DNA from 2 places in the Erwinia sp. AK-PDG3-5 genome. Region 1 is predicted to be linked to the other one. Evidence: predicted binding sites of a transcription regulator. Region 1 holds the regulator's gene; the other holds the start of a gene.

The links. The regulator LexA, encoded in region 1, represses DNA repair genes until DNA is damaged. The targets are predictions, from matches to a motif close to TNCTGTATGTACATACAGNA.
Region 2: a site for LexA is predicted at 1,907-1,926, ahead of dinB (DNA polymerase IV). Genes of this name have one in related genera too.

What each region holds. Positions count from the first base shown of each region.
Region 1 covers NZ_CM165967.1:4,421,802-4,426,317, forward strand. The annotation lists gene zur (zinc uptake transcriptional repressor Zur) at 1-30, shown strand, start outside; gene AC1UKS_RS20675 (CsbD family protein) at 149-358, opposite strand; gene dinF (MATE family efflux transporter DinF) at 599-1,921, opposite strand; gene lexA (transcriptional repressor LexA) at 2,041-2,649, opposite strand; gene AC1UKS_RS20690 (diacylglycerol kinase) at 2,766-3,125, opposite strand; gene plsB (glycerol-3-phosphate 1-O-acyltransferase PlsB) at 3,254-4,516, shown strand, end outside.
Region 2 covers NZ_CM165967.1:3,710,265-3,714,780, forward strand. The annotation lists gene pepD (beta-Ala-His dipeptidase) at 1-758, shown strand, start outside; gene dinB (DNA polymerase IV) at 837-1,892, opposite strand; gene dpaA (peptidoglycan meso-diaminopimelic acid protein amidase) at 2,134-2,868, shown strand; gene AC1UKS_RS17330 (class II glutamine amidotransferase) at 2,839-3,606, opposite strand; gene lpcA (D-sedoheptulose 7-phosphate isomerase) at 3,650-4,228, opposite strand; gene fadE (acyl-CoA dehydrogenase FadE) at 4,444-4,516, shown strand, end outside.

The sequences.
Region 1 (4,516 bases):
ACTGTCGCCAGCAAGAAGCGTGGCAAGTAGAGCATCATCGCAGTGAATGCTGAAGTAATGAAGGTGAAGTGCCGGGGAATTAAGTGGCACTGTCCTTGTGCCGGGGTAGGAGCATCGTCCAGAATCCTGTCAGAGATTTTGCTGCAAATCAGAAACGGTGGTTATTGTGGGTTTCCCACTCACCGAGTTCCTTCTCTGCTTGCTCTTTGCCATATCCGTAGCGTTCCTGAATCTTGCCTACAAGCTGATCGCGTTTACCTTCGACGACGGTCAGATCGTCATCAGTCAGCTTGCCCCATTTTTCTTTAAATTTACCTTTCAACTGTTTCCAGTTACCGCTGGCTTCGTCTTTGTTCATCTTATAACTCCTCAACCTTAGGTTCACAGCTTTAGGGATTTCGTCTTTGCAGACCACACAGCAGCAACATAAAACGCTGCTTAACTGCTTAACGTACAGATAATTGTAGTAGATGATGGCGAGTTTGCCCGTAATGGCGAAAGATAAAGCCACATTTTTAGCTAAAAGTGACAGCGAAAAGTGAAAAAAGGCAGGGAGATCAGCAGATAACGAAGCGGCAGGTGGGTGTAACGAATTATTTCAGCCCGCAAACCAACTGTTGTTGCGCCAGTGCCTGCGCCAGATGAGCCACAACGTCAGCCCACGCAGCAGCAGGAACACGGTAACGGCCAGCCACAGACCATGGTTGCCTAACGCCGGCACGGTGAACAGCGTCGCGCCGTAGCCCAGTGCCGCAATCAGCATGCCATTGCGCATTTCACTGGCGCGCGTAGCACCAATAAACATGCCATCCAGCAGATAACACCAGACCCCGCAGACCGGCAGGACAATCTGCCAGAACAGATAGGTGTCAGCCTGCTGCTGCAGCTCAGGGATGGAGGTCAGTAAGGCAACAATATGCGTGCCGGTCAGTCCATAGATAATCGAGAAGGCCAGCGCCACCAGTCCTGCCTGACGGCAGGCCGCGTGCCAAATCAGCAGCAACCTTTTTGCGTCCTTTGCCCCATAGGCTTCGCCGGAGCAGGCTTCTACCGCATAGGCAAAGCCGTCCAGCGCGTAAGCGGTGAAGGTCAGGAACATCAGCAATACGGCGTTGACGGCGACGACCTCACTGCCCAGCCGCGCCCCCAATATCGTCAACGAAACAAAGCACAGTTGCAGCAGTAAAGAGCGCAACATAATGTCGCGATTCAGCCGCAGCAGCCGGCCGAAATTGCCCTGCCAGGCGGTTTTCAGCATCGGCAGCGAAATGCCCCGCAGTTTCAGCACCCGCCAGACCATCACCAGCCCAATCGCCAGCGTGACGTATTCTGCAATCGCCGTGGCCGCCGCCGCACCCTGTACGCCCCAGCCCAGCCCCATCACGAACCACAGATCCAGCACGATGTTGACCAGGTTTCCCACAACCAGCAGGATCACCGGTGCACGGGCATACTGTACGCCCAGCAGCCAGCCCAGTAATACCAGGTTGGCAAGCGTCGCAGGTGCACTTAACCAGCGGATATTCATGAACAGGGTGGCCTGATGCAGCACGGCAGGATCGCCACCCACGACAGAGAGCGCCAGGTGGTTAAGCGGGGATTTCAGCAGAATGAACAGCAGGCCAGCCGCCAGGGCAATCAATAGCGGTTGCATCAGTGCACGTGCCAGCGCAGGTTTATCACCCGCACCAAAGGCCTGCGCCGTTAATCCGGTGGTGCTCATCCGCAGGAACAGCAGCAGCATAAACAGGAAGCTGGTCGCGGTAGTGCCCACGGCAACGCCGCCGAGGTAGGAAGGACTGTCAAGGTGACCAATGACCGCGGTATCCACCAGGCCCAGCAAGGGCACGGAGATATTCGACAGGATCATTGGCAGCGCCAGCCGCCAGAGTTGGTTATCTGAGGGAGAAAATAATCGCATGGTCATCCACTGTGCGACTGGCTTAAAAGCATCACGCAAGCTGAATATGCCAGTCAATAAGGCATACAGCTTACCAAAAGAGAAACGCGCCGCGAAAGCAGCGCGTTAAGGTCAGGCGTTTACAGCCAGTTGCCGTTGCGGATTACACCGACGGCCAGACCTTCAATCGACAGGGTCTGCAAGCGCAGATCGACCACGATCGGTTGGAATTCGCCGTTTTCAGGCAGCAGATGCACGATATTGCCCTGCTTTTTAAGGCGCTTTACCGTCACCTCATCGTCAATGCGCGCTACCACGACCTGGCCGTTACGCACATCCTGAGTCTTGTGCACAGCTAACAGATCGCCGTCCATAATCCCGATATCTTTCATCGACATGCCGCTAACACGCAGCAGGAAGTCGGCGCCCGGCTTGAACAGTTCAGGATCCACCTTGTAGTGGCCTTCAATGTGCTCTTGCGCCAGCAAAGGTTCACCTGCGGCGACACGGCCAATCAGCGGCAACCCTTCCTCTTCTTCCATCATCAGACGGATACCGCGAGAGGCGCCGGAAACAATCTCGATCACGCCTTTACGTGCCAGCGCTTTGAGATGCTCTTCAGCCGCATTCGGGGAACGGAAACCGAGCTGTGCAGCGATTTCTGCCCGCGTCGGTGGCATGCCGGTCTGGTTAATGTGGTCGCGTATCAGGTCATAGACCTGCTGCTGCCTTGCAGTTAGTGCTTTCATCCCGCCCCCTGGTTGTTTATACAGTCAGCTGTGAGTATATACAGGTATTTGTGCGTTGAAAACCTAAAGATGCGGAAAAAACAGCAGTTTGTCAGATTATGGAAAACGCGCCGTAATCAGGGAATTAGCAGCATTACCCAGACGAAAACAGCGAGTAATATCGTCAGCAAGACGGCAGCGGAGCCCATATCTTTGGCGCGACCCGATAAAGGATGCATCTCGCTGCCAATGCGGTCGACCACCGCTTCCAGCGCGCTGTTAAGGATTTCAACAATGATCACCAACATCACCGACCCAATCAGCAGCACCCGGGTGACGGCGTCCACATCCAGCCAGCACGCCACAATCACCGCGACAATGCCGGCCACCGCTTCCTGGCGAAAAGCCGCTTCGTTTTGCCAGGCGGCGCGTATTCCTTTCCACGAATAACCGGCTGCATTAATGATGCGAGTCAATCCGGTGACGTTATTTGCCATAATCAGGGAACCCTTTGAGATGTTTAACGTCAATGTCTGGGTGGCGCACATTTTGCAACACCACAGATCTCACTGGCGCTTTCTGGTATGCTTGCGGCGCTTTGCTAACAAGAGGCTTCATGGTATCTATGTCAGGTTGGCGTAACTTATATTATAACTTATTGAATTTACCAGTAAAATTCCTGGTAAAAAGTAAAGCGATTCCCGCCGAGCCGGTTTCCGAGCTGGCGCTGGATACATCGCGCCCTATTATGTATGTGCTGCCTTATGATTCAAAGGCCGATCTGCTGGCGTTGCGTGAGCAATGCCGTAAACAGGATCTGCCCGATCCTTTAGATCCGCTGGAAATCGACGGTACGGTTTTGCCACGTCATGTGTTTATCCATGACGGCCCACGCGTATTCCCCTATTTCGTGCCTAACGTCGAATCGGTAAAACTGTTCCACGAATACCTCGATTTGCACCGCAGCAACCCGCTGCTGGACGTGCAGATGGTGCCGGTATCCGTGATGTTTGGCCGTGCACCAGGCCGCGAAGTGCAGGGCGACGATCAGCCTCATCTGCGCGTATTGAATGGCATCCAAAAATTCTTTGCCGTGCTGTGGTTAGGCCGCGACAGCTTTGTCCGCTTCTCACCGATGGTTTCCCTGCGCCGTATGGCAACGGAACACGGCACCGACAAAATCATTGCGCAAAAACTGGCGCGCGTGGCACGCATGCACTTTGCCCGTCAGCGCCTGGCGGCCATTGGCCCGCGTTTGCCGGTGCGTCAGGATCTGTTCAATAAACTGCTGCAGTCCAAAGCTATCGCTAAAGCAGTGGAAGACGAAGCGCGCAGCAAGAAAATCTCCCATGAAAAAGCCCAGCAGAACGCCGTTGAGCTGATGGAAGAGATCGCCGCCGACTTCTCTTATGAAGCCATCCGTCTGACGGACCGCATCATGGGCTGGACGTGGAGCAAGCTGTATCAGGGCATCAACGTCAACGGCGGCGAGCGCGTGCGTCAGCTGGCGCAAGACGGCCACGAGATCGTCTACGTGCCCTGCCACCGCAGCCATATGGACTACCTGCTGCTCTCTTATGTGCTGTATCACCAGGGCCTGGTGCCACCGCACATTGCCGCCGGTATCAACCTGAACTTCTGGCCAGCGGGCCCGATTTTCCGCCGTCTGGGCGCATTCTTTATCCGCCGTACCTTCAAGGGTAACAAGCTCTACTCAACGGTATTCCGTGAATATCTTGGCGAGCTGTTCACCCGGGGTTACTCGGTAGAATACTTTGTCGAAGGCGGTCGTTCCCGTACTGGTCGTCTGCTTGACCCGAAAACCGGCACGCTGTCGATGACTATTCAGGCGATGCTGCGCGGCGGTAACCGCCCTATCACGCTGGTG
Region 2 (4,516 bases), 710 kb from region 1:
TGTTCGCACACGCTAAGGCGTTGGATCTGCGTCTGGTGGACTTCACCGGCGGCACGCTGCGCAACGCCATTCCGCGTGAAGCGGTGGCCACGCTGGCCGTGCCGGCAGGCAAAGTCGACGCGCTGAAAAGCCTGGCGCTGAGCTATCTGGAAACGCTGCAGAATGAATTGAGCCTGAAAGAGAAGAACATCAACATCGTGGTTGAGAACGTGGCGGCTGGCGGCCAGGCGCTGACGGCGGCAAGCCGCGATACCTTTATTGCCCTGATGAACAGCACGCCAAACGGCGTGATCCGTAATTCAGACGTGATGAAGGGCGTGGTCGAAACCTCGCTGAACCTCGGCGTAGTGTCGCTGAAAGACGATGAAGCGAAGATCAACTGCCTGATCCGTTCGCTGATCGACAGCGGTAAAGACTACGTGGTGGAAATGCTGACCGCGTTGGGCGAGCTGGCAGGCGCGAAAACCGTGGCCAAAGGCAACTACCCAGGCTGGCAGCCGGATGCGTCCTCGCCGGTGATGGCGCTGGTCGGTGAGACCTATAAAAAGCTGTTTGGTAAAACGCCCAACATCCAGGTGATCCACGCGGGTCTGGAATGTGGTCTGTTTAAGAAGCCGTATCCGGACATGGATATGGTGTCTATCGGACCGACCATTACCGGCCCACACTCACCGGATGAGCAGGTGCATATCGAAAGCGTTGGCCTGTACTGGAAACTGCTCACCGCACTGCTGAAGGCGATCCCGGCCAAGTCTTAAGCCGGCTGACGGGCGGAAGCCATTCCGCCCGTTTTCTTTCATCCCCCGGCAACCTCTGTCGATCAACACTCCGCCATCTTACAGCCCCAGCAATAACTGCCTTTCCAGCTGTGGATTCAGCAGCGTAACGTGCAATCCCACCAGCCTGACGCCTCTTCCGCCGCGTCGCTCTTCCCAGGTTTTGCGCGCCACCGCGATCAAATCCGCCTTATTCAGCATCGGCCAGATGTGCTCCTGAGTGGTTTGCTGGAAATCGGAGAACTTCAGCTTCACGCCCTGGCGAGCAATCTGCCGGTCGGGTTTGATTTTGATTAGCCGACGCTCCAGCTCGTCATACAGGAAATCGATGATCTCCAGGCAAGCTTCCCAGCTGTGAATATCTTCCGACAGCGTGCGTTCCACGCCGAGTGATTTGCGTAAGCGCTCGGTCACCACTTCCCGCTCGTCGATGCCGTTGCTGCGTTCCCAAATCACCCGGCCAAACTTGCCGAAGCGTTTTAACAGCGCCGAGAGATCGGTGCTCTGCACGTCGGCGCAGGTTTGCAGCCCCATTTCTTCCAGCTTTTTGGCGGTGACTTTCCCGACGCCGGGAATTTTCGCCAGCGGCAGCGTCAGCAGAAACTGCGGTAGCGAGTCGGGCGTAATCACATATTGCCCGTCAGGCTTGTTTAAATCGGAGGCGATTTTGGCGGCGAACTTGATCGGCGCAATGCCGGCGGAAGCGGTGAGATTGAGTTCGCGGGCGATGGTCTGGCGGATGTCGCGCGCCATCAGCGTGGCAGAGCCGTGACAGTGCGGGCTGTCGGTGACGTCGAGATAGGCTTCATCCAGCGAAAGCGGTTCAATCAGCGAGGTGTAGCGCGAGAAGATTTCACGAATATGCTGGCTGGCTTCTTTATAGGCTTCGAAGCGGCCAGGGATCACTTTCAGATGCGGGCAGAGCTTCAGCGCCATGGCGGTGGACATGGCGCTGTGCACGCCAAACTTCCGCGCCGGGTAGTTGGCGGTGCTGATAACCCCGCGCTTCAGATGGCTGCCGCCAATAGCGATCGGGATATCACGCAGGCTGGGATCGTCGCGCATTTCTACCGCCGCGAAAAAGCAGTCCATATCAACGTGAATGATCTTACGCATATCCCCCCCAGACGCACTGGATAAGTATACAGTTAATCAGCCGGGTTTCAATATGCCGTTCGCCCGGTAAAGCGCAGCGGCATAGGCTTCCGGCAATTTTTTCTTTCTGAATTTGTTCACTGGCGACTTGATAAAAAAATAGACAATGCTAATGTGACGCAGCGATAGCGGATTTCTCCGATATTGCAAGTGACACTGCCTTCGGGCATAGCATCCAACCCTCTTTTTCAAGGGAACCAGAATGGGCAAAATCGCACTGCTGTTTGCGATGATTTTTCTGCCAGCCGTCGTCTTCGCCAGCGTACCCACTTCCCCGGTACTTCCGCTCGCGCCGGTAAGCAAAGAGTTAAAGAAACAATTACTCGGCACCCCCGTGTATATCCAGATTTTCAAAGAAGAACGTACGCTTGAACTGTATGGCAAAATCGGTAACGACTACCGCTTGCTGGACAGCTACCGCATCTGTAACTTTTCGGGCGGTTTAGGCCCAAAACGTCGTCAGGGCGATTTTAAAAGTCCGGAAGGATTTTACAGCGTGGGACTTTCCCAGCTGAAGCCTGACAGCCGGTTCTACCGCGCCATTAACGTCGGTTTCCCCAACGAATACGATCGCCAGCAGGGTTATGAAGGGAAATACCTGATGATCCACGGCAGCTGCGTGTCGATTGGCTGCTATGCGATGACCGATGCCAACATTGCCGATATCTATCAGTTTGTTGATGCGGCGCTGCGTAACGGCCAGCCGCGAGTGGAAGTGAGCATTTACCCGTTCCGCATGACCGACAGCAATTTGCAGCGTCATCGCAATTCGGTGTATTACAGCTTCTGGAAACAGCTGCAGCCGGGCTATGCCCAATTTGTGCAAAACCGCCTGCCGCCGTCAGTGAGTGTTAATGAAGGCCACTACGTGCTGAACCAGCCAGGTTCCCTGATCAGCGCGCCCGGATCAGCGCTCGCGCTCACCGAGGCAAAATAACGCCCAGTCTCCTGGTTCAATTTTGTTCCAGGTTTCGTTCCCCGTCAGGGGCTGAGTGGCGATCACCGTGACCACGTCGTTCGGCGTGGTCTGCTTTTGAAAATCAATCTCGACATCCTGATCCAGCAACGTAGCTTTGCCAAACGGTGCCCGTCGGGTGATCCAGAAAAGATTGGTCGAACAGAACGCCATTAAATACCGCCCGTCCGACAGCAGCATATTAAACACGCCCTTCTCACGCAGCTCCGCCGCCAGTTCAGCAATATATCGGAATACCGCAGGCCAGTTCCCCGGCGTACGCGGATAACGGGTGGTCAGCTTATGCAGCAGCCAGCAAAATGCCTGCTCGCTGTCCGTTTCACCGATCGGCCTGAACGGCCCGGTATCCATCCCTTTATAGCCTTTCAACTGCCCGTTGTGCGCGTAGGTCCAGTTGCGGCCCCACAGTTCACGGGTGAACGGATGGGTATTCTCCAGCGACACTTCGCCCCGGTTGGCCTGGCGGATATGCGCCACCACCGAACGGGACTTGATCGGGTATTCCTGCACCAGTCGCGCGATAGGCGAATTAAAGCTGGGCTCGGGATCTTTAAAGGTGCGGCAGCCTTTTCCCTCGTAAAAGGTAATGCCCCAGCCATCTTTGTGCGGACCCGTTCCCCCGCCGCGCTGCACCAGCCCGGTAAAGCTAAAACAGATATCCGTCGGAACATTCGCGCTCATCCCGAGCAATTCGCACATAGAAAATCCTCACGTAGCGGCCAGCCGCAGCTGGCCAGAAAAACTACTCGGCCATCTCTTTTTCAATCAGCAGGATCAGGATGTGGATCACTTTGATGTGGATCTCCTGAATGCGGTCGGCGTAACCAAAGTGCGGTACACGGATTTCCACATCGGCCATGCCGTCCATCTTGCCACCATCTTTGCCCGTCAGGGTGATCACCTTCATGCCCTGAGCGCGAGCGGCTTCAACCGCTTTGATCACGTTAGCTGAGTTGCCGGAGGTGGAGATACCGAACAGCACATCGCCGGCTTTACCGACCGCTTCAAGGTAACGCGAGAAGACGAAATCATAGCCAAAATCGTTGCTGACGCAGGACAGGTGGCTGACATCAGAGATAGCAATGGCTGGGTAGCCTGGACGGTTCTCACGGTAGCGCCCGGTCAGCTCTTCAGCGAAGTGCATGGCGTCACAATGGGAGCCGCCGTTGCCGCAGGAAAGCACTTTGCCACCGGCTTTGAAGGCGTCTGCCAGCAGCACCGCAGCGCGCTGGATAGCGTGAATATTGGCATCGTCACTGAGGAATTTATTGAGCGTTTCCGCTGCTTCGTTGAGCTCGGCGCGAATGATGTCCTGATACATAGGGAAAGTCCTTTAGAGGTGAGGTCGCCATCAGTTTACCAAGTTGGGAGAGGGGCGAAAAGCGCCCTGCACCTCAAGCTGAGGCTTTGACTTTTGGTGCGGCCGGTTTGTGAGCCAGGTTGTAATTATTATGTAAACAGATTGCTAACGCGCAGCTTCTCCATTAAACCTGTATTCAACAGGTCAGACCTCTTACAACTTACGGAGCGTTAGTTATGATGGTTCTCAGTATCGTGGCCACGATCGTCTTGATCGGCGCACTCTTTTATCACCGCGTAAACCTGCTGC